DNA from 2 places in the Xanthomonas sp. NCPPB 4467 genome. Region 1 is predicted to be linked to the other one. Evidence: predicted binding sites of a transcription regulator. Region 1 holds the regulator's gene; the other holds the start of a gene.
The links. Region 1 encodes FliA, which starts transcription of late flagellar genes. Its sites were predicted from a motif close to TAAAGTTTNNCNNNCNNNGGCCGATAA; they were not measured.
Positions count from the first base shown of each region.

Region 2: ACCQ06_RS13455 (methyl-accepting chemotaxis protein) is a predicted target of FliA. The motif match lies at 5,243-5,269, and genes of this name have one in related genera.

Region 1 covers NZ_CM191260.1:2,573,076-2,584,485, reverse strand. Annotated here, with positions in the region: gene flhB (flagellar biosynthesis protein FlhB) at 1-574, shown strand, start outside; gene flhA (flagellar biosynthesis protein FlhA) at 571-2,664, shown strand; gene flhF (flagellar biosynthesis GTPase FlhF) at 3,478-5,157, shown strand; gene ACCQ06_RS11175 (MinD/ParA family protein) at 5,144-6,028, shown strand; gene ACCQ06_RS11170 (RNA polymerase sigma factor FliA) at 6,025-6,792, shown strand; gene cheY (chemotaxis response regulator CheY) at 6,828-7,220, shown strand; gene ACCQ06_RS11160 (protein phosphatase CheZ) at 7,220-7,846, shown strand; gene ACCQ06_RS11155 (chemotaxis protein CheA) at 7,849-9,504, shown strand; partial or broken gene ACCQ06_RS11150 (XVIPCD domain-containing protein) at 9,728-10,006, opposite strand; RNA gene ACCQ06_RS11145 (sX9 sRNA) at 10,068-10,143, shown strand; partial or broken gene ACCQ06_RS11140 (XVIPCD domain-containing protein) at 10,151-10,774, opposite strand; gene ACCQ06_RS11135 (hypothetical protein) at 10,879-11,410, opposite strand, start outside.
Region 2 covers NZ_CM191260.1:3,028,242-3,039,651, forward strand. Annotated here, with positions in the region: gene ACCQ06_RS13425 (hypothetical protein) at 1-366, shown strand, start outside; gene ACCQ06_RS13430 (hypothetical protein) at 366-629, shown strand; gene ACCQ06_RS13435 (helix-turn-helix transcriptional regulator) at 700-909, shown strand; gene ACCQ06_RS13440 (hypothetical protein) at 1,161-1,337, shown strand; gene ACCQ06_RS13445 (GGDEF domain-containing protein) at 1,527-2,612, shown strand; gene ACCQ06_RS13450 (chemotaxis protein CheW) at 2,952-3,461, opposite strand; gene ACCQ06_RS13455 (methyl-accepting chemotaxis protein) at 3,473-5,131, opposite strand; partial or broken gene ACCQ06_RS13460 (DNA-3-methyladenine glycosylase) at 5,433-6,051, shown strand; gene ACCQ06_RS13465 (DEAD/DEAH box helicase) at 5,991-10,385, opposite strand; gene ACCQ06_RS13470 (DUF3301 domain-containing protein) at 10,933-11,313, shown strand.

The DNA of each region.
Region 1 (11,410 bases):
CGGCCTGCACTTCACCAAGAGCCTGCTGCTCTACACCGCCGGCGCGCTGGTGCTGCTGGCCGCCATCGACGCGCCGTACCAGAAGTGGAACTGGATGCGGAAGCTCAAGATGACGCGCGAAGAGATCAAGCGCGAGATGAAAGAAAGCGAGGGCAGCCCGGAAGTGAAGGGCCGCATCCGCCAGATGCAGATGCAGATGTCGCAGCGCCAGATGATGGAAGCGGTGCCCAAGGCCGACGTGGTGCTGATGAACCCGACCCACTACGCGGTGGCGCTCAAGTACGAAGGCGGCAAGATGCGCGCCCCGATCGTGGTGGCCAAGGGCGTGGACGAAATGGCCTTCCGTATCCGCGAAGCCTGCGAACAACACCGGGTGGCGATCGTCACCGCACCGCCTTTGGCACGCGCCTTGTATAGGGAAGCTCAAATCGGCAAGGAAATTCCCGTGAGACTCTATTCGGTCGTGGCCCAGGTGCTCTCCTACGTCTACCAGTTGCGTGGCTGGAACGGCGGCCCGATGCCGGAATTGCCCTCGCTGGACGTGGATGAGTTCGGTAAGGGAGCCAGCGCATGAGCGCCCAACCCACCCCGCTCAATGCCCGCCGCGTCATGGAGTTGCTGCGCAACGGCCTGGGCGCCCCGCTGGCGCTGATGGCCATGCTGGCCATGCTGATGGTGCCGCTGGCCGCACCGGTGCTGGATGCGCTGTTCACCTTCAACATCGCCATCTCGCTGATGGTGCTGCTGGCGGTGATCTACGTGCAGCGCCCGCTGGAATTCACCATTTTCCCGATCGTGCTGCTGATGACCACGATGCTGCGGCTGGCGCTGAATGTCGCCTCCAGCCGCGTGATCCTGATCAACGGCCAGGACGGCCACGCCGCGGCCGGCAAGGTCATCGAGGCCTTCGGCCAGTTCGTGATCGGCGGCAACTACGCCGTGGGTATCGTGGTGTTCGCGATCCTGACCATCATCAACTTCGTGGTCATCACCAAGGGTGCCGGGCGCGTGTCGGAAGTGACCGCCCGCTTCATCCTGGACGCCATGCCCGGCAAGCAGATGGCCATCGACGCCGACCTCAACGCCGGTTTGCTGACGCGCGAGGAAGCCAAGGCCCGCCGCGAAGAGGTCCGCGAAGAAGCCGACTTCTACGGCGCAATGGACGGTGCCAACAAGTTCATCCGCGGCGACGCCATCGCCGCCATCATGATTTTGTTCATCAACCTCATCGGCGGCATGGCGGTGGGCATGTTCCAGCACGGCATGAGCTTTGTGGATGCCGCGTCCACCTACACCCTGCTGTCGATCGGCGACGGTCTGGTAGCGCAGCTGCCGGCCCTGCTGGTGTCGTCCTCGGTCGCCTTGCTGGTGACCCGCGCCTCGCGTGCGCAGGACATGCGCGGCGCCATGATCAGCCAGGTGTTCGGCCAGCACCGCGCACTGGCGGTGGCCGCCGCCATCCTGGGCCTGGTCGGCCTGGTCCCGGGCATGCCGAACGTCGCGTTTTTGACGCTGGGCCTGATCCTGGGCGTGATCGCCTGGAAAATGTACAAGCGCAGCCTGGTGGTCGCCCCGACCGGCGACCCCGCCAGCGACCCCAAGGCCGCCGCCGCGGCGACCGCCGCGCAGGCCAGCGCCGAACTGAGCTGGGACGAACTGCGCCCGATCGACCCGCTGGGCCTGGAAGTGGGCTACCGGCTGATCCCGCTGGTGGACAAGCACCAGGGCGGCGAACTGATGGCGCGCATCAAGGGCGTGCGCCGCAAGCTCACCCAGGACATCGGCTTCCTGGTGCCGCCGGTGCATATCCGCGACAACCTGGAACTGTCGGCCAACGCCTATCGCCTGCTGGTGCATGGCGTGCCGGTAGCCACCGCCGAGATCTACCCCGACCGCGAGCTGGCGCTGGACCCGGGCGGTGCGCTCGGCCAGCTGGACGGCATTCCCGGCAAGGACCCGGCATTCGGCCTGGATGCCACCTGGATCCAGACCCATCAGCGCTCCTACGCCGAATCGATGGGCTACACCGTGGTCGACCCGGCCACCGTGGTGGCCACGCATCTGTCGCACCTGATCCGCGAACACGCCCCGGAGCTGCTCGGCCACGAAGAAGTGCAGCAGTTGCTTGCCACCCTCGCCAAGACCGCGCCCAAGATGGTGGAAGACCTCACCCCGAAGGCGCTGCCGCTGTCGGTGGTGGTGCGCGTGCTGCAGAACCTGCTGATCGAGCGGATCCCGGTGCGCCAGTTGCGCAAGATCGTCGAAGCGCTGGTCGAGCACGCCCCGCAGAGCCAGGACCCGGCCACCCTCACCGCCGCGGTACGCACCTCGCTGGGCCGCTTCATCGTGCAGGAAATCGCCGGCATGTCTGCCGAACTGCCGGTATTCACGCTGGCCCCGCAGCTGGAGCGCGTGTTGCAGGAATCCACCCACGGTAACGGTGTGGCGCTGGAGCCCGGCCTGGCCGAGCGCCTGCACCAGAGCCTGGCCGATTGCGTCGGCAAACAGGAAGCCCGCAACGAACCGGCCGTGGTCCTGGTCCCCGGCACGGTCCGCGCCGCCCTGGCCCGCCTGGTCCGCCACAGCGTCCCCAGCCTGTCGGTGCTGGCGTATAGCGAAGTGCCGGAAGACAAACGCCTGAAGTTGGTCGGCACGATCAGCTGAGCCGAACGCACATCGTCGTCGCCCCCCTTCCGTAGGAGCGCACCCGGGCGCGACAGCGTTACCGGGACAGCCCCATCGCGCCCAGGTGCGCTCCTACGACGTACTGGGTCATCCGACAACGCGGGTGAGCTTTGATCCAGACGGGTCAACCGCTGGGATACGAGATCCCAAGAAGACAGCACAGCTCGGACTGGACAACGTCGCCGACACCGCTTGTGTAGGAGCGCACCCGGGCGCGACGACTTCACCGGGACAGCCCATCGCGCCCAGGTGCGCTCCTACGAATGTATCAGCGCTCCGGTAGAGCCCGATAGCCTCTATCGCGTTCTCCAGCAATCACAGCAGGCCGGCCACCAACCGCCAACGCCACGCGCCGGAAATCCGCCACTCGGCAAAACCCCCAATCGATTGCATGACACCGACTCCGGGAAGCATGACGCGCGCGACGGTGTCGCGGTGCGCGCAGGCGTTCAATGCACTCCCAGACACCCGATCTGCCCCGCCGTCCGGCCCATGGGCGCAGTCGAACCGGCGACAACGCCGCCAAACATCCCAATCAGGACAAGCACTTAGCGCCGCGCACCCGGCTCAGCATCAGCGCCCAGCCGCCCTCGCCAAAAACCCAGCACCGCCGTTTTGGCACGCCGCGTGCATTAGCTCTGGCGAGACCGCAGACAGCACCACCGCTGCGGGGCGGATGGCAGGACTTGGAACAACCGAACGGGACAGGCAACTCATGACGCTGGCAACACACCCACATTCATCGCGCACCCGTCCGGCGTCCGGCGGGTCCCGTTCCTGGAGGCACGTGGCATGAAGATCAAACGCTTTGTCGCCCCGGACATGCGCACCGCATTCCGCATGGTGCGTGAAGAGCACGGCCCGGATGCAGTGATCCTATCCAACCGTCGTACCGCTGAAGGCATCGAGATCGTCGCCGCCAGCAACTACGACGAAGAACTCGTGCAGCGTGCACTGGAAACCGCACGCTCCGATGCGCCGATCACCCACACCGCTCCGCTGCAGCAGGCGCCCGTGCAGCAGGCTCCGGTGCAGGCCGCCGCCCGCCCCGCCGCTCCGGTGCATGCCCCGCTCAAGCCGGCCGCCGAGAACGGCATGAGCCACCGCCAGCGCGTTGCCAGCGCCGCCGAAGACATGATCGCCGCCATGGCGCTGCGTCAGCCGGTCAGCGTGCCGCGCCAGTCCCCGGTGGCCGCCCCGATCCGCAGTGCGGTGCCGATGCCGGCCGTGCAGGACGTCGCCGCCCCGGTTGTGCAGCGTCAGGAACACGCGCTGTCGGCGGTGCCGGAACAGCTGTTCGCCGACTTTTTGACTACCGCCCCGGTGCAGCGCCCCGCCGTGCAGGCCGCTCCGGTGCAGGCGCCGACCCCGGTCGTTGCCGCCGCCCTCGCCGCCCCGGCTTACGCCGCACATGGGCAGGACGACGATGCATTCGCCGACGAAGCCGACTTCGACCTGGACGACGCGCTGCCGCAAATCCTGCCGCCAGCCGCGTTGCCGCCGATCGTCGTCGCCCCCGCCGCGCTGGCCGCGGTGCCGGTGGCCGCCGCACCGGTCCCGCAGAACGACGAAGAACTCAAGCAGCTGCGTGGCGAACTGGCGCTGATGCGCCAGATGATCGAGCGCGAAATGAACCGCCTCACCGACGAGCGCCTGCGTGGCTCCCCGGTGCGTGCGCAGGCGCTGGAGCTGATGGACGACTACGGCTTCGATGCCGGCCTGACCCGCGATGTCGCCATGCAGATCCCGGCCGATACCGAATTGCACCGCGGCCGCGGGCTGATGCTGGGCCTGCTGTCCAAGCGTCTGCCGGTGGCTCCGATCGACCCGCTGGAACGCGGCGGCGTGATCGCCCTGGTCGGCCCGACCGGTGCCGGCAAGACCACCACCATCGCCAAGCTGGCGCAGCGCTTCGCCGCCCAGCACGCCCCGCGCGACGTGGCCCTGGTCACCACCGACACCTTGCGCGTCGGTGGCCGCGAGCAGCTGCACAGCTACGGCCGCCAGCTCGGCATTGCCGTGCACGAAGCCGATAGCGCCGACAGCCTGCTCGCGCTGCTGGATCGCCTGCGCGACTACAAGCTGGTGCTGATCGACACCGCCGGCATGGGCCAGCGCGACCGCGCCCTGGCTGCCCAGCTCAACTGGCTGCGCGCCGCCCAGCAGGTCACCTCGCTGCTGGTGCTGCCCGCCAACTCCCATTTTGCCGACCTCGACGAGGTCGTGCGCCGCTTCGCCCACGCCAAACCCCAAGGCGTGGTGCTGACCAAACTCGACGAGACCGGCCGCTTCGGCAGCGCCTTGTCGGTGGTGGTCGACCACCAACTGCCCATCACCTGGGTGACTGACGGACAGCGGGTCCCCGACGACCTGCACCGCGCCAATGCCGCCAGTCTCGTTCTTCGTCTTGAAGATTTACGGCGCGCTGCCGATAAGCCCTGTACTCCGGAGCACAACCATGCAGTCGCGTGAATACGCAAAGCTGACCAACGCCTTCCCCCTGACGGCGACCCGTCCCGAGCCCTTGGGCCCGGTGCGCACGATTGCCGTGACCGGTGGCAAGGGCGGCGTGGGCAAAACCAACATCTCCGCCAACCTGGCCGTGGCGCTTGCCGACATGGGCAAACGCACGCTGCTGCTGGACGCCGACCTTGGCCTGGCCAACCTGGATGTGGTCTTGGGCCTGTCGCCCAAGTTCACCCTGGCCGACCTGATCGCCGGCCGCTGCACGCTCGATGAAGTGATCATCGAAGGCCCGGGCGGCGTGTTGGTGGTGCCGGCCGCCTCCGGTCGCCGCCACATGGCGGAACTGGCTCCGGCCCAGCACATCGGCCTGGTCAATGTGTTCTCCGAACTGGAACGCGACCTGGACGTGATGGTCATCGACACCGCCGCCGGCATCACCGACAGCGTGCTGACCTTCTGCCAGGCCGCCCAGGACACCGTGGTGGTGGTCTGCGACGAGCCGGCCTCGATCACCGACGCCTACGCGCTGATCAAGGTGCTCTCGCGCGAACGCGGCGTGGACCGCCTGCAGATCATCGCCAACATGGTGCGCGACCCCAACGAAGGCCGCCTGCTGTACGACAAGCTCTCGCGCGTGTGCGAAAAGTTCCTCGGCGATGTGTCGCTGAACTATCTCGGCCACGTGCCGCAGGACGACTGGTTGCGCCTGTCGGTGCAGCGTCAGCAACCCGTCATCAAGGCGTATCCCGCCAGCCCGTCGGCGCAGGCCATTGCCGAAATCGCACGCCGTACCTCGCGCTGGCAGGCTCCCACCGTGCCGCGCGGCAACGTCGAGTTCTTTGTCGAACGCATCATCCAACGGGGAGTGGCCGCATGAGCACTGCTACCGCAACCACGGCCAGCGCGCAGTACCGCGCCGTGCAGCGCAATAACGCCAACGACGTGGTGACCCAGCACGCCGATCTGGTCCGCCGCATCGCCCACCATCTGGCGGCGCGTCTGCCGGCCAGCGTGGAAGTGGACGATTTGATCCAGGCCGGCATGATCGGCCTGATCGAAGCCTCGCGCAGTTACGACTCCGACCAGGGCGCCTCGTTCGAAACCTACGCCTCGATCCGTATCCGCGGCTCGATGATCGACGAAATTCGCCGTGGCGACTGGGTGCCGCGTTCGGTGCACCGCCGTGCCCGCGACGCCGCCGCCGCCGTGCGCAAGATCGAGCAGAACACCGGCCGCGCCGCCGCCGCCACCGAAGTGGCCGCCGCGATGGAAATGCCGCTGCCCGATTACCTGCGCCTGATGGAAGACGCCGCACGCGGCCAGGTGCTGAGCCTGGAATCGCGCATCGAAGATCACGGCGAGCTGGACACCACCGCCAAGGGTGGCCCCAACCCGCAGCAGATGATGGAGCGTGGCGAATTCGGCCGCGAGCTGGGCAAGGCCATCGGCCAGTTGCCCGAGCGCGAGCAGCTGGTGCTGTCGCTGTACTACGAACAGGAATTGAACCTGAAGGAAATCGGCGCTGTGCTCGGTGTCAGCGAGTCGCGCGTCTGCCAGATCCATGGCCAGGCCGTGGTGCGTTTGCGCGGCCGCCTCAAAGTCTTCGAACTGGCCGATGCCGGTGTCGAAATTGACGACTAATTTTTTCGCGTATTTTTTCGTATTAGGAGCTTGATGTGAATAAGAACATGCGGATCCTGATCGTGGACGACTTCTCGACGATGCGACGTATCGTCAAGAATCTGTTGGCAGATCTCGGCTTCACCAATACCGCAGAGGCCGAAGACGGCAACAGCGCGCTGGCTGCATTGCGCGCGGGCCCGTTCGATTTCGTGGTGACGGACTGGAACATGCCCGGCATGACCGGCATCGACCTGCTGCGCAACATCCGCGCCGACGCCAAGCTCAAGCACCTGCCGGTGATGATGGTGACCGCCGAAGCCAAGCGCGAGCAGATCATCGAAGCGGCGCAGTGCGGCGTCAACGGCTACATCATCAAGCCGTTCACCGCGCAGACGCTGGAAGAAAAGCTGGGCAAGGTGTTCGAACGTCTGGCGGCGACCGCCTGATGAACGCCACCGTGGAGACCAATGCCGAACGCGCTGCGTTGATCGAGCGTCTGCAAGGTGCACTTGATGCACTGGAAAGCGGTGACGAAGCTGCGTGGAAGCGCGAGGTCGATCACCTCGCCGCCCTGCGCACGCGTCCGATGATGCAGGGCCTGAGCCGGCTCGCGCGCGAACTTGGGCAAGCGCTGGGCGAGCTGCCCACCGTGCCCGAAGAAGCCGGCGAACTGGACGATGCCTGCTCGCGCCTGGACCACGTGGTGGAAATGACTGAAAAGGCCAGCCATCGCACCCTGGATCTGGTCGAAGAATGCCGCGAGCTGGCCAACAAGCTGCGCGACGGCGGTCTGAATCAGGACCAGGGCGCGCTGATGGACCAGATGCGCCACAACCTGACCGAGCTGTCGCTGGCGCAAAGCTACCAGGACCTCAGCGGGCAGATCATTCGCCGCGTGGCCGGGATCGTGCGCCGCGTGCATGAAGGCTTCGGCGCGCTGGGCCTGCCGCCCAAGAGCACCGAGCCGAAGAAAGACGACGGCGGTCTTGCCGGTCCTGCGGTCAAGGGCCTGGACCGTCACGCGGTGTCGCAAGACGACGCCGACGATTTGCTGTCCGGATTGGGGTTGTAACCATGAGTGCTGTTCCAGACGATATTGCTGCCGATTTCATCGTCGAGGCCCAGGAAATCCTGGATCGCCTCGGCGAACAGCTGGTGTCGCTGGAACAGGCGCCAGACGAAGCCGACCAGCTCAACGCGGTGTTCCGCGGCTTCCACACGCTCAAGGGCGGCGCCGGCTTTCTGGCGATCAAACCGATGGTGGAGCTGTGCCACGCCGCCGAAGAAACCCTCGGCATGGCGCGCTCGGGCCAGGCGGTGCTGCAGGCGCATCATTTCGATGCCGCCCAGCAGTCGCTGGACTATCTGCAGGCCATGCTGGATGCGATGAGCTCGGGCGAACCCGTGCCGCATGCACCGCCGTCGCTGATCGCACAGTTCGATGCCAAGAGCGGACCGCCGGCGGTCAAGACCGCGCCCAAGGCGGCAGCTGCCGCACCTGCGCACGACGACGGCCATGCCGCGCCGGCGCCAGGCGCCAAGGCCGCGCCCAAGGCCGCCGCCAAAGGCGGCGCCGAAGCCGAACAGACCGTGCGCGTGGATACCAAGCGCCTGGACGCCATCGTCAATCTGATTGGCGAACTGGTGCTCTCGCGCAACCGGTTGAAGACATTGCGCACCCGTCTGCGCGACGAAGAACTCGACCGCGCGGTCAGCGTGCTGGATATCGCCACCGCCCGCCTGCAGACCGCGGTCATGCGCACCCGCATGCAGCCGGTGAGCAAGGTATTCGCGCGCTTCCCCAAGGTGGCCCGCGACGTTGCGCGCACCCTGTCCAAGGAAGTGGAACTGGAACTGGTCGGCGCCGAAACCGAGCTCGATCGTAATCTGGTCGAAGCCCTGGCCGACCCGCTGGTGCACCTGGTGCGCAACGCGATCGACCACGGCATCGAATCGCCGGCATTGCGCGAAGCCACTGGCAAACCACGCAGCGGCCATGTGCGCCTGTCTGCGCAGCAGGAAGGCGACTACGTCAGCATCGAAATCCAGGACGACGGCGCCGGCATCGACCCGGAACGTCTGCGCGAAATCGCCCGCAACAAGGGCCTGATCGACGCCGAAGCCGCTGCGCGTCTGAGCACCGACGAGTGTCTGCATCTGATCTTCATGCCGGGCTTTTCGACCAAGGCTGAAGTCACTGACATCTCCGGCCGCGGCGTCGGCATGGACGTGGTGCAGTCGCGTATCCGCGAGTTGAGCGGGCAAATCCAGATCCAGTCCGAGCTGGGCCGCGGCAGCCGCTTCATGATCCGCGTGCCGTTGACCCTGGCCATCCTGCCCACGCTACTGGTGCAGGCTGGCGAAGCGGTGTACGCGCTGCCGCTGGCACGTGTGGTCGAAGTGCTGCACGCACCGCAGACCTCGCTGGGCTGGTTCGACGGCCGCGCCGTACTGGATCGCCGCTCGCACACGTTGCCGCTGATCGACCTGCGCCGCTGGCTGGGCGTGCCCGCCGATCAACCGCCGCTGCTGACCGTGGTGCTGCTGCAGGCCGGCGAAACCCGCTTCGGCCTGGTGGTGGATCAGGTCCGCGGCCGCGAAGAAGTGGTGATCAAACCCCTCCCCCGCGCCCTGCGCGGCCTGCCCGGCTACGCCGGCGCCACCCTCATCGGCGACGGCCGCATGGCGCTGATCCTGGATGTGGATGGATTGCGCTCCAGCGATCATTGATCTTTGGAATCGGGAATCGGGAATCGGGAATCGTCAAGACGATCCTATCTGCCTGATCTAACGACAACGGCCGCGTACTGCGGCCGTTATCGTTTCACCACCAGCATCGCTGCCGATCTACGCTGCTACGCGCGCAGGCATGGGCGCGATGGTTTGGCGACGGTCAGGCTGCCGTGGAACTGAAACTGGAACCGTTATTTCGGAACCGTTACTTCACTAGCCCTCACACCATCCGGTGTTGAGGCGCAATCGACTGCTCTCGCTGTTGCTCCTGCTGCTGGGATTGCTGTTGGCGCTGCGTTTCGCCCAAGGCCTGTAATTGCGCCAAGGATTGCTCGACGGGCTGCGCAATCGCATCACTCGTCTTCATATGCGCCATCTTGTGAGCGGGATCGTTCAACGCACCTTCCACAACGAAGACGTTCTCGCCCTGCCGCACGGACTTGGTGTTCTCGCTCAGCACGACATGATCGATTCGCGACAGCCCGTTCTCTTTGGCTAAGAGCCGCTAACAAAACTACTGTGCAGCCGCCAGGCGGGCGCGGCCGGTGCTCGGAATCCTCATGTACCACCCGTACACTCCGGTTCCTCCGCGCCGTCCACACCCACCTGACGACTGCTCGCTACGTTTTGTTAGCCGCTCTAAATACGCGCTGCTTGCTGCCAGCCGAGCGCTGTTGTCGTCGTACTCGCGGCCGAGGCCTTGTTCAAGGCGGCGAACGGCCTCTTCTGCTTGGTGATGCAGCGGATCTGTTGGCAGCACTCTCGCGAGCTGTGTTGCTTCCTGTCGTGGAGATACCTGCTCACCGGGCGGCTGCGCCTCACCAATCACCTTCTGCCAAAGTTCCTGCTTGGGCTTCGGATTGTTGTGCTCCTTATTCAACTCACTTTTAGGCACAGGAGCAGGAATGCTCTTGATATCATCTACGTTTTCTACGGGTCTGATATCCCCCTCAAAGCCTTTATCAACTCCATCTTTTGTCTTCCGGTGCAGTCCAGCGTGATTGAGCGCATCCCATGTGAAGTCGATACAACTGTTTTTAGCACCGTGATATTCCATATTGAACCCGTGCTTAGCAGGGGCCGCGCCGAAGGCCTCCAGCTTTTCATACTGCGCCTTATCGATCTCCATCGTGCGTGAGTAATACGGTTTTTGATAGGTGTCGACGTCATTGAACGAAACTTTTCCTGGCCCGCTAGCCTCGCCATGCTTGATGGGCGAGAACCCATAACTTTTGACAGTCGTTCCGTCGTCAATCGAGTAGTACATATGGCCACCGAAGGATGTGCCTCCGGCCATCAACGGCGTACCTGCGGCAGCGACGTAGACAGTGACTGCATAGCGCTTTTCCTGATCATCCATGCTCATCCCCCTCACTTTCCTTTGTAGGTGTAAGCGACAAGAAGTTGCGCATTAGCCGCAACCAGCGCCTCGGCGTTCTGATCAAAGCGCAGTTTGAGCCGATAACGGCCTGGCTGGACAGCATTGCTGTAGCCGAACGCCAACTCCCTGGACGCGGTCTGCTCAGTAGACAAAGTGGCGTTCTGCAGCGTTGTACCGTCCGCATCAAAAGCGAACAGACCAGGCGCCATACCATCAGCTGACAAGGGAACGGACGCCTGCTGACCTACTCCCACACGCTGACTACGCTGCAATTCCACGGCGACCGGACCGGATGGTTCAATACGCTCCAAGTGGAGCTCGGCCGAAACACCAGCGCTAATCAGCCTGTCAGCACTTTGGGAGACGGCAGTTGGATCGACACCTGTGATCCGCACACCGATGAAAACGGGCGGAGTCGCGTCGTCGGGCAGTGCGGGCACATCGAATTCCAGCTCTGTGGGCCCACGATCATGCGGGGTCAAGCTCCGTACCAACGGGACGACCGTTCTCATCTCTATCTGC
Region 2 (11,410 bases), 460 kb from region 1:
TCGCTCTACAGCAACATGACCAAACGCGGCGACCGTCTGCTGGAAGAGGTGCTGGAGCTGCTGCAGTCGAATGGCTACGAGCCGTCACGCGTGGCGACGCTGGTGGAGTACGTCTACGGCCGCCCCGTCGGTGAGCCGGCGCAGGAAGTCGGCGGCGTCATGGTCACCCTGGCAGGCTACTGTTGGGTGGCCGGACTGGACATGCATGCCGAGGGCGCACGCGAGCTGGAAAGGATCACGCAGCCCGAGGTGATGGCGAAGATCCGCCGCAAGCAGGAAGCGAAGAACGCGCTGCACTTCGATACGCCACTGCCTGGGAATGCCACCCACCGCCAGCCGGCAGCGGCGAAGAAGGATGGTGAGTGATGCCGCGCGCAAAGAAATCTCCGGGGATGTGGTATGCGCGTGCACAGCAGTATCGTGCGATGGCTGACGGATTGCAGTGCCAAGAACAGGGGCTGCATGAAACGAAACACCAGCATGTCGAGCGTCGTGACGCGACTGAGTTGGTACGGCGACAGCTAATTCGCGAGTCTGAGCGCTGCTGGCGGGAAGGCGGCCGCATCGACGCAACGCAGAGAGCCGCGCGCATCGACCAGCAGGCCAAGCCGGAGGTGCGCAATGGCTGAGCGCCCCGACCAACGTTATCCGCCAGCGCGTGCAGCGCGCTTGGGACAATTACCAACTGGAGACCACCCGATGAGCGATACCACCGAAAAGCCGCGCCGCCTGCTGCGCATCGCGCAAGTCATTGACCGCGTCGGCATGTCCCAGACCACCATCTACGACCGCATGAAGAAAGGCACGTTCCCGAAGCCGGTGCCGCTGGGCACGCTGGTTGGCTGGGTAGAGTCCGAGATTGATGCCTGGATCGACGCCCGAATCGCAGACCGCGACAAAGCAGCTTAGGCGGGGGCATATCTGGGGGCATGTGACCCCGAAGACGCCGCGCAATGCATGCGCAGCAACTGTTTCGGAACGCCCAGCGGTTCCCTTCCGCTCCACCACCGCATCAAGCGAAGAGCCTCGGACGTTCACGTCCGGGGCTCTTTCGTTGCTGCCGTCGCAAGCGACGCCGCAACACTGAGGTGCGGGCAATGCCGCCGATATCACATCGCGCGCGCTAACGTCCGCCTCTCCATCACAGCGGACCCTTCGCCATGAGCAACCAACAACGCCAACCCGACAATGCCGGCGACGATGCCAGCGGCGTCTCCGACAGCCAGGACTCGCGCAAGCAGGACGAAGCTGCCAAGCAGCGTCCGGGCCAGGAAGACCTGAAAGTGCATGACGAGCACAGCCGCCGCCCCAAGGGCAATGCCGGCCAGGGCGAATGACTGCTGGCAGGACTGCCGCGTCGGAGTGGAATCCCCAGCGCTTACCGCCGCCCGCCGATGTGGCAAGATCCTGAAACGTCGGCCGCTGGGGCTGCCGACGTTTCATCGGACGGTGTGGCGCACGCAATGGCAGCGACCACTGACGCAGACACTCGATCGCCTTGATGGCGCTTGTTGCAAAGGCCTTGCATGCAGCTTCCAGACGCACCCGCGTTGCACCTGATCCACGCGACCTTGTTGCCGGGCGACGTTGGCGCCTTGCTGGGCGCGCGCGCGCCGGCAAATGAAGACGATCGTCTGGCCACACTGCACGCTTACCAGCTTCTGGATACGGCGCCCGAGCCGCGGTACGACGCGCTGGCTGCAGATGCCGCCGCGCTGTGCCGCACGCCGATGGCGTTGATCTCGCTGGTCGACACGCAGCGGCAGTGGTTCAAGTCCAAGATCGGCATGCAGCCGAGCGAGACGCCACGCACGCTGTCGTTCTGCGCGCACGCCATCCTTGCGCCCGATCAGCTGATGGAAGTGGCCGATACGCATCTGGATGCGCGCTTCGCCAACAACGCGCTGGTCACCGGCGAGCCCCAGATCCGCTTTTACGCCGGCGCCCCGTTGCTGACCTCCGACGGCGTCGCATTGGGCACTTTGTGCGTGCTGGATCGTACGCCGCGGCGGCTGTCCGGTGCCGAGCGCGAGGCGTTGCGGGCACTGGCGCGGCAAGTCGTGGACACCATCGAATTACGGCGCGCGGCCGAGCTGGTCGAGCTGGATGAATTACGTGACACGCTCACCGGCCTCTGGAACCGTGCCGGGCTGGAACATGGCCTGCAGCAGCTACAAGACACACGTGCCGCGGCGCCGGAAGCGTCGCTGAGCTTCTTGCTGATCGATCTGGATGGCTTCAAGCGGCACAAGCTGCAATCGGGCGTTGCCGCAGCGGAAGCGACGCTGGTGCAGGCGGCAAGACTGGTCGAGGCGCAGTTGCCGCCCGCCACCATTGTGGCGCGGCTCGACGGCGGTCGGTTGTGCGTGGCGCTGCCGGCTGCGGTAGCGCCTGCTGCAATGCAGGCTGCCGAAGACATCCGTCAAGCGGTCGAAACCGCGCACTGGCCCACCGGAACGCTGACCGTCAGCATCGGGCTGGTCGATGTGCCTGCCAGCGAGACGCTCGACAGCAATACTTTGCTGGCACGTGCACGGCATGCGCTGCAAGGCGCGATCTGCGACGGACGCAACCGCGTACAGCGATTCAGCGGCTGGCATCTGCAAGGCTGAAATTCGCTCGAGCTGAATTGCTTGAGCTGTCTTTCTTCGTGCCTTGAGCGACAGTCGTTGCACTGCCATGCAAGTAGGACTGCGGGTAGACGGCGCTGCATAACACGTGCTCAACATTGGTTGATGCGCGCCTGCGCAGTTCTGACGCCGAACGCCTTTGCGCTACGTGATTTGCCTTGGGCACCCAGCGGCAGACAACCTACCGCCCGCGCACGCTGCCCGACCAACCCGCCCCGCTTACGAATCACCGCGACTCACGACACGCAGTCTGTCTAAGCGCTTGCAGTCGTCTGCACTGTCAATCGACCGGCATCGGCTCGTCAGAATTCCACGCAGCCGTCAGGCAGCCAGCGCATCGGCGTTGCCGGCAATCTCGTCCACCTGCAGCACCTGTTCCATCTCCAGCAGCACCACGAAGCGCTCGCCCACCTTGCCCATGCCACGCAGCAGGTCGCGGCGGATATGCGTACCGAACGCAGGCGCCGCTTCGATATCGTCATCGGCCAGTTCGATCACCGCATTGACGGCGTCGACCAGCACGCCGATCACCTGGGTGCCCTGCGCCTGCTCGGTGGACAGAATCACGATGCAGCTGCGCTTGTTGATGGCGCTGTCGGCACGCCCGAGCCGTGCCTGCAGATCCACCACCGGCACCACCGCGCCGCGCAGATTGATCACGCCGCGCACGCACGCCGGCATCGACGGCACCGGCGTCGGAGTGCGGTACTGGATGATTTCGCGAATCCCAAGAATGCTGGTGGCAAAGGTTTCGCCGTCCAGTTGAAAGGTGAGGTACTGGGCGGCCGCATCGGCATCGCCCGGCATGACATCGAAAGTTTGTGCGGTCATCGATCGATCTCTCAGAAGCGAGCGAACTGGCCTTCGTCCGGGCCCTCGGACAGCGCGTACGCCGGCGCTACAGTGGTGCGCCAACCGCGCGCAGCTGCGGCCCGTACAGGATGCGCGGCCGCCTGCTTGCCGCGCTTGGGCGGCGTGCTTGCAGCGCCCTGCCCGCCCAGCCGGAAGAACGCCATGCTCTGTTGCAGTTGCTCGGCCTGCGTGCTCATTTCTTCGGCGGTGGCGGCCAGTTCTTCGGAGGCGCTGGCGTTTTGCTGGGTGGTCTGGCTCAACTGCACCACCGCCGAGTTGATCTGGCTCACGCCCGAGGATTGTTCTTCGGACGCGGCGGAAATTTCCTGCACCAGATCCGAGGTGCGCTTGATGCTGGGCACGATGGTGTCGAGCAGGCGTCCGGCGCGGTCGGCCAGTTCCACGCTGGAACTGGCCACCTCGCCGATTTCCTGCGCGGCCACCTGGCTGCGTTCGGCGAGCTTGCGCACTTCGGCCGCCACCACCGCAAATCCCTTTCCATGCTCGCCGGCGCGCGCCGCTTCGATGGCGGCATTGAGCGCGAGCAGATTGGTCTGATAGGCGATATCGTCGATGATGCCGATCTTCTGCGCAATCTGCTTCATCGCCTGGGTGGTGGCCACCACCGCTTCGCCGCCTTCGATGGTTTCCTTCGCGGCCTGGGTGGCCATGCCGTCGGTGATGCGGGCGTTTTCGGTGTTCTGGCTGATCGATGCGGTCATCTGCTCCAGCGAAGCGCTGGTCTCTTCCACGCCGGCCGCCTGTTCGCTGGCGGCCTGCGATAACGACTGCGCGGTGGCGCTGACTTCTTCGGACGCGCTGGCCAGGGTCTCGGCGCTGGTATTCACCTCGCCCACCACCTGCGACAACTTCTGCACCATGGTGCGCATGGCTTCGAGCAACTGCGCGGTTTCGTCGCGACCGTGCACGTCGATGCGCATGGTCAGATCGCCTTCCGACAGGCCATTGGCGACTGCAACCGCACGACGGATCGGGCCGGTGACGCTGCGGCTGATCACCACGCCAAGCCCCCCCCCGAGCAACACGCCGCCGCAGATGATGGCCATCAGCAATCTGGAACTGCGCGCATGGATCGCGCTGGTTTCGGCGTTGGCCGATGCCGCGCTGCGCTCACGCAGGCCGCTCAAGTCGGTCATCAGATTATCGACCTCATCCGAACTTACGCGGACCGCACGCGACAATGCGGCAAGTTCGGGATTGGCGTCGCGCAAGGCCTCGCGGTTGGCGGCTTCGATAAAGCGCCCGCGCTCGTCCAGATATTTCTGCCACGCACGGTCGAACTGCGCGAGCTTGGTCTTGCCTTCGTCGGTCTGAAAGCTGCCGCGTGCACGGGTCATGTGCTCGACCACCTTGGCGGTGTATTTGTCGATGTTCTGCACGTGCGACTGGCGCTCTTCCGCGCTACTGGCCAACATCAGGTTGGCGCGTGCGCGGCCGGCGTAAATGAGGTTGATATTGGCCTCTTTCACGTTCGATAAACCCAGCAACTCGCGCTCGTACAGCGAGGTCGACAGGTCGCTGATGCGTCCGGAGTTCGAATAGCCCACCCACCCGATGCACGCGCCGATCGCAGAGACGATCAGAAACGCCACGATCAGCCTGGTTCCGATTTTGAAGTTGCCTAACATTGGGAGTTCTCTTAAGTGATGCGTGGGCTGCATGCATGCAGTGCATGGGCAATCGACGGCGCTGCGCGTGCCGATCGCACGATGCGGACTTGTCTAACCAATCGTTAATAGCTATCGGCGGTGGCAAAACACGCTTGATATGCAACCGTCGGTACAGCGCGCATTCATGCAACTGGATTTGCTGTTTTGTGACAGGTCCAGCGCTCCTGACCTGCGGCATTCGGAAAAACCCTACCCCTGCTCTGCAGGCTGTCCGGGACAGTCCGCAGAGACATCACGTCCGTGCAGCTAGGCTGAGGCCATGTCGCCCACGCCACTGCCCCGCAGGTTTTACGCACACGATTCGCGCGAGGTTGCGCCGCGCCTGCTCAACAAGGTGCTGGTCAGTGCCGATGGCCGCCGCGGCCGCATCACCGAGGTCGAGGCCTATTGCGGCAGCGACGATCCTGCCGCGCACTCGTTTCGTGGCATCACCCCGCGCACGCAAGTGATGTTCGGCGCGCCCGGGCATCTGTATGTGTCTCATCTATGGCATGCACTGGGCGATCAATGCGGTGTGTGGCGGCGCCCCCGGGCATGCGGTGCTGATCCGCGCGCTGCAGCCGCTCGCCGGCGTGCCGGCCATGCAGGCGGCACGCGGCGCGGCGACGGCCAAGGCACTGACCACCGGCCCCGGCCGTCTGGCGCAGGCATTCGGCGTCACTGCGGCCGACAACGGACTGGACCTGACCGATGCTGGCGCACGTCTGTGGATCGAAGACGATGGCACCCCGCCGCCGGCAGTTCCGCTTGCGACACCGCGCATCGGCATCCGCAAGGCCGTCGACCAGCCATGGCGCTGGGTGGTGCCCGACAGCGCCTATTTGTCGCGCCCGCTCCCGCGCGCGACCGGCACGTGTGCGGCGCTGCTAGGCGACTGAGCCAGCCATTGCTGCATCGGCGTCTGCTCAGCCGCACCTGGCCCGCGTTGCAGGAGGCGCAAAGCCTGCTCGGTGTGTTCGGCGGAGAGGTCCTGCAGCGGTTGGAAGCGATCGGCGGCCCACACCGCCATCGGCAGGCCGTCCAGCGATGCGACGCGATTGCCCGGCACCCGTGCCACGCGCTCGCCAGGCAGGATGCTGCCCAACAGATTGCTGGGGTCGCTTGCGCTCACGCACACCCAGCGTTGTTGCGGAACCTGGGCGCGCGCACGGCGCAGGGCCGCGATCGCATCCGGCAAGGCGAACTGCTCACCAGACAGACCGGCGATGAAACGGCCGCCGCGGATTTCGCCGCGCGCTTCCAGGCGTTGATACATGCGCAGCAGTTCGCGCCAGGGCGGCAACCACGCCGCCTCGCGCTCGAGCAAGCGCCAGCACACCACGCCGTAGCGGCGCAGCAACGTGCGCGCAACGTGTTCGAGCATTTCCTGATGCCGTTCGCCGGCTTCGGCCAGCGGCAGCTCGGCAAGCGCACGCACCGGCGCCCATCGCCCGGCATCGCGTATGCCCAGGGCAGTGGCACGACGCCGCTGCCGCGAGAGCGCCGACGGCCGCTTGGAGGCCGGCACCAGCAGCGCGCGCAGCCCGGCATAGCTGTCGCAATGCGCACGGCCACGCATTACCAGTTCGCTCAGGGCGTCTTCCAGCTCGGTGCTCATCAGGTGTGAGGCATCGGCAATTTCGTCGAAGAACAACGCACCCTGCTGCTGCAAGACCTCCACCACACGCTGCGCGCGGGACCCCAGCGGTGCATCGTCGACCGCACGTGCCAGGCCACTCCAGCGCTGCGCGTCGCGTCGCGGCAGCAGCACGATTGGGGTCGCCCGCAACGCGGCGCCGCTGCGTCCACCGCCCGGCCGCAAGCGCGCCCACACGGTGCGTCCGGCGGTGCATAAATCATCCAGCCAGGCGGGTTGATAGTCGCGTACACGCGCCGGCAGCACTTCGCTTTCCCACAGCACGGCCGGCGCTTCGAAGCCTTCCAATTGCCCGACCACGCCAGCCAACGCGTCCGGTCCGGCAACCCGGCTCTCGCTGTCCACATGCTGCCACTCAAACAGAAAGCGCGCGTAATCGCGCTGCGATACCGGCTCGATCTCGCGCCGCAAGCGCCCCAGCGTGTAGCGATGGATGCGCGCCAGCAGATGGCGTTCGCACCACTCTTCCGACTGCGCGTGCGCACTGAATTGGCCGGCCATGACATAGCCCTCGCGCTGCAATGCCAGCAATGCCAGCGCGATCTCGTCGTCGGGCAAGCGCAATGCACTGGCCAAGGCCGGCACCTGCGCCGGGCCAACCGCCGACAAGCGCCCACGCAACAGCTCGCGCACCGCCCTGTCGCGCTCCCAGTCGGCCACGCGGCAGTCGTCCGGTGCCTGCAACGGCGGCTGCGCCGATGCGTGCGGATACAGGCGCATGAACCAATCGATCCGCTCGGCGCTGATCCACAGTGCAGGCGCGCCGTCCATCACCAGGCAACTGGCGCGGCCGTCGGCGGCGAGTGCCGTCAACCACGGCTGCCACTGCGCACCGGCCGTTTCATCGACCGGCAGCACGCCCAGCCCGACCAGGGCCTCGTGCATCTCTTCGGCATCGCGTGGCTGCGGCCAGGCCTCCTCACGCACCGACGCGATGGCCTGTGGGTCCAAGCGCCCCAGGTCGTCGCTGTTCTGCGGAGCGTAACGGCGGCTCTGCACGGCCTGGGTGCGGCGTTCTTCCAGCGGCGCGTCGTCCAGAAATGCGTACGGACGCGCATTCAAGGCTTCGGCCGCCAGCGGTGAAGGCGCCGCCAGATCACGCGCCACCAGCGTGATGGCACCCGATTCCAGCCCGCGCAGCACCTGCAACCAGCCTTCGCTGTCCATCGCCTGATGCAGGCAATCGTCCAGCGTTTGCGTCACCAGCGGATGATCCGGCACCTCGCGCTCGCCAACCAGATTCTCCGCACAGGCCACCTGATCCGGGAACACGGCCGCCAACAGGTCTTCGGACTTCATCCGCTGCAGCTGCGGCGCCACCTTGTTGCCACCGGTGAAACGCGGCAGCGCCATCGCGTTGGTGGCGTTCCAGCGCCAACGCACGCCGAACAGCGGCGCATCCAGCAGCGCCTGGATCAGCACATGCTCGGCCGACGACGAATGCAGATAACGGCCAACTTCTTCCAGCGCAAAACTGTGACTGGTCGACAGCGACAATACGATCGCATCTTCTGTCGCTGCCGCCTGCAATTCAAAATTGAAGGTGCGGCAGAAGCGCTTGCGCAATGCCAGCCCCCATGCGCGGTTGATGCGACTGCCGTAAGGCGAGTGGATCACCAATTGCGTGCCGCCGCTGGCATCGAAAAACCGTTCCATCACCAAACACTGCTGCGTAGGCATGGCGCCCAGCGCCGCGCAAGCATGCGCCAGATAGTCCACCAGTTGCTGCGCCGCTTCTGCGCAGCAGCCCAGCGTGCTGCATAGCCAATCACGTGCTGCCTGATGCGGTGCGTTGTCGAGTCGGGCCGCAATCTCGCCGCGCAGGCGCGACACCGCTGCTGACAGCTCGTCGCTGCGGCCAGGCGCTTCGCCTAGCCAGAACGGGATATTCGGCGGCGCGCCCTTGGCATCTTCCACGCGCACGCGCCCGGCATCCACGCGCAGGATGCGGTAGCTGGCATTGCCGAGCTGGAACACGTCGCCGGTGAGGCTTTCGACCGCAAAATCTTCGTTCACCGTGCCGATCTTTTCGGCCTGCGGCTCCAGCACCACGCTGTAATCGCCGGTTTCGGGAATGGTGCCGCCGGAAGTCAGCGCGGTCATGCGCGCACCGCGGCGCGCATGCAGCCGCCGATGCACCGCATCGCGATGCAGATACCCGGCACGCGGGCCAAGCCGGGTACTGAAGCCCTCGCACAGCATGCGCACAACGCTATCGAAGGTGGCACGGCTCAGCTGGGCGAACGGCCACGCGCGCCGCATCAGCGCAAACAGCGCATCTTCGTCCCAGTCCTCGCAGGCTGCTTCGGCCACGATCTGCTGCGCAAGCACATCCACCGGCGCCAAGGGAATGCGCAGCGCATCCAGTTCGCCGCGCCGGATGCTGTCCAGCAACGCCGCGCACTCCACCAGCTCGTCGCGGGTCTGCGGAAACAGCCGCGCCTTCGGCGTGCCGCCGACCTTGTGACCGGAGCGGCCGGCACGCTGCAGGAAGGTGGCGATCGAGCGCGGCGAGCCGAGCTGGCACACCAGATCCACATCGCCGATATCCAGGCCCAGCTCCAGCGAGGCGGTGGCCACCAGCACGGTGAGCTCACCCGCCTTGAGCCGTTGTTCGGCCAGTAGACGCGTCTCGCGCGACAGACTGCCGTGATGCGCGGCAACGCGTTGCTTGCCCAACAGATCGCCCAGATGCCGCGCCGCACGCTCGGCCATGCGCCGCGTGTTGACGAACACCAGCGTGGTGCGATGCTGCTGCGCAAGCGTGGCCACGTCGGTATAGACCTGCAGCCATTGGTCGTTGGACATCACCACGCTCAACGGTGTGGGCGGCAGCGCCAACGCCAGATCGCGCTCACGCGTGTAGCCGATATCGACAATCTCGCAGGGCTGTGGCACGCCGTCTTCGCCCACGCCGACCAGAAACTGCGCGACGGTGTCGATGGGTTTCTGCGTTGCCGACAAACCGACTCGCGTGATCGGTTGATCGGCCAGTCGCTGCAGCCGCTCCAAGGTCAGGCTCAGATGGCTGCCACGTTTGTCCGCCGCCACCGCATGGATTTCATCGACGATCACCGTGCGCACATGCCGTAAGGCACTGCGCCCGGATGCCGAGCCCAGCAGCACGTACAGCGACTCCGGCGTGGTCACCAGAATATGCGGCGGCACGCGCCGTGCCTGAGCCCGCTCGCGTTGTGGCGTGTCGCCAGTGCGGACCGCCGTGCGCACTGCCACGTCCGGCAGGCCTTCGGCGGCCAGGGCCGCGCGGATGCCCTGCAACGGCGCTTCCAGATTGAGATGGATGTCGTTGGACAGTGCCTTGAGGGGCGACACGTACACCACCCGCGTTTGGTCAGGCAGCGCACCGCCGTTGTCCAGCCCGTCGCGGATCAGCGCATCGATCGCTGCAAAGAACGCGGTCAGCGTCTTGCCCGACCCGGTCGGCGCCGCCACCAGCGTATGCCGCCCTGCCTGGATCGCCGGCCACGCAGCGATCTGCGCCGGCGTGGGCGCAGCAAAGGCCTGCGCGAACCACGCGGCGACCACAGGATGGAAGTGCTGCAGAACAGGATGCATGGGCGATGCCCGACACCACGACGCCAACCGGCCGCCCGGCAATCGGATTCAACTCGACGAGAGTGCAATGGATGGGGGTCGGCAGCAGCCCACACAAGCCGGATGCGGCGTTGGCAGTGAACGATTTAGAGCGAACTAGACAAGACTACGCCGCGACCATTGGACGGATACAGCCGCCAGGCGGACACGCTCGGTGCCCGAAATCCTGTTTACCACGCTTGCACTATGGTGCCCGTGTACCGTCCACGTCCGTTTCGCAGCGGGTCGCTACGTTGTGTTGGCCGCTCTTGGTGCGAGCAAGTAAGGCTAAAGCGCGAGCACCCCACGGGCGCGGCCGGTGCTCGGGCTTTTATTTATCGCGCTTGCACTCTGGTGCCCGTGTACCCGTCCGCGTCCGCTTCTCAGCGGGTCGCTACGTTCTGATAGCAGCTCCTGGTGCGGTATGGCTGGGGCCGGACTGCGGGGTGCGGGGTGCGGGAGTGGGAGCACCGCCGGTTGCTTGGCGATGATCGCGTCGCTGACGCAACGTTGCGGGCCGAGCGGACGATTGTCGATCGGCCGCAAGCCGTGGCACATTGGCGGCATGCCCAGCCTCATCCTCTTCATGATTGCCGGTGCCGCGCTGTTCGCGTTCTGGAACTCGTCGCGGGCCGCGGCCGAACGCGCCGATATCCTCGGCCGCAATGCCTGCCGTGCTGCCGATGTGCAGTGGCTGGATCAGAGCGTGCACTCCACCAATCTGCGCATCTGCAGGATGCCCAATGGATGGCCGGGTTTCGAGCGCACGTTCCGTTTCGAATATTCCTACGATGGCGCAGATCGCCACAGCGGCAAGCTAGTGCTGCGCGGCGATCAATTGATTGCGTTCACCGGGCCGCAGGTCGCGACGGTGCGTGCGCTGCACCCGGAGCAAGAGCGGCTGGAATGAGCGGGCCGCGTTGGCATCCGCGTCTGGCAACTGTTACCGATGTCTGTCTGTGCCGGATGCCGGCCTGGAGCGGCTGAAAGACGCAGCGAGCAACCGT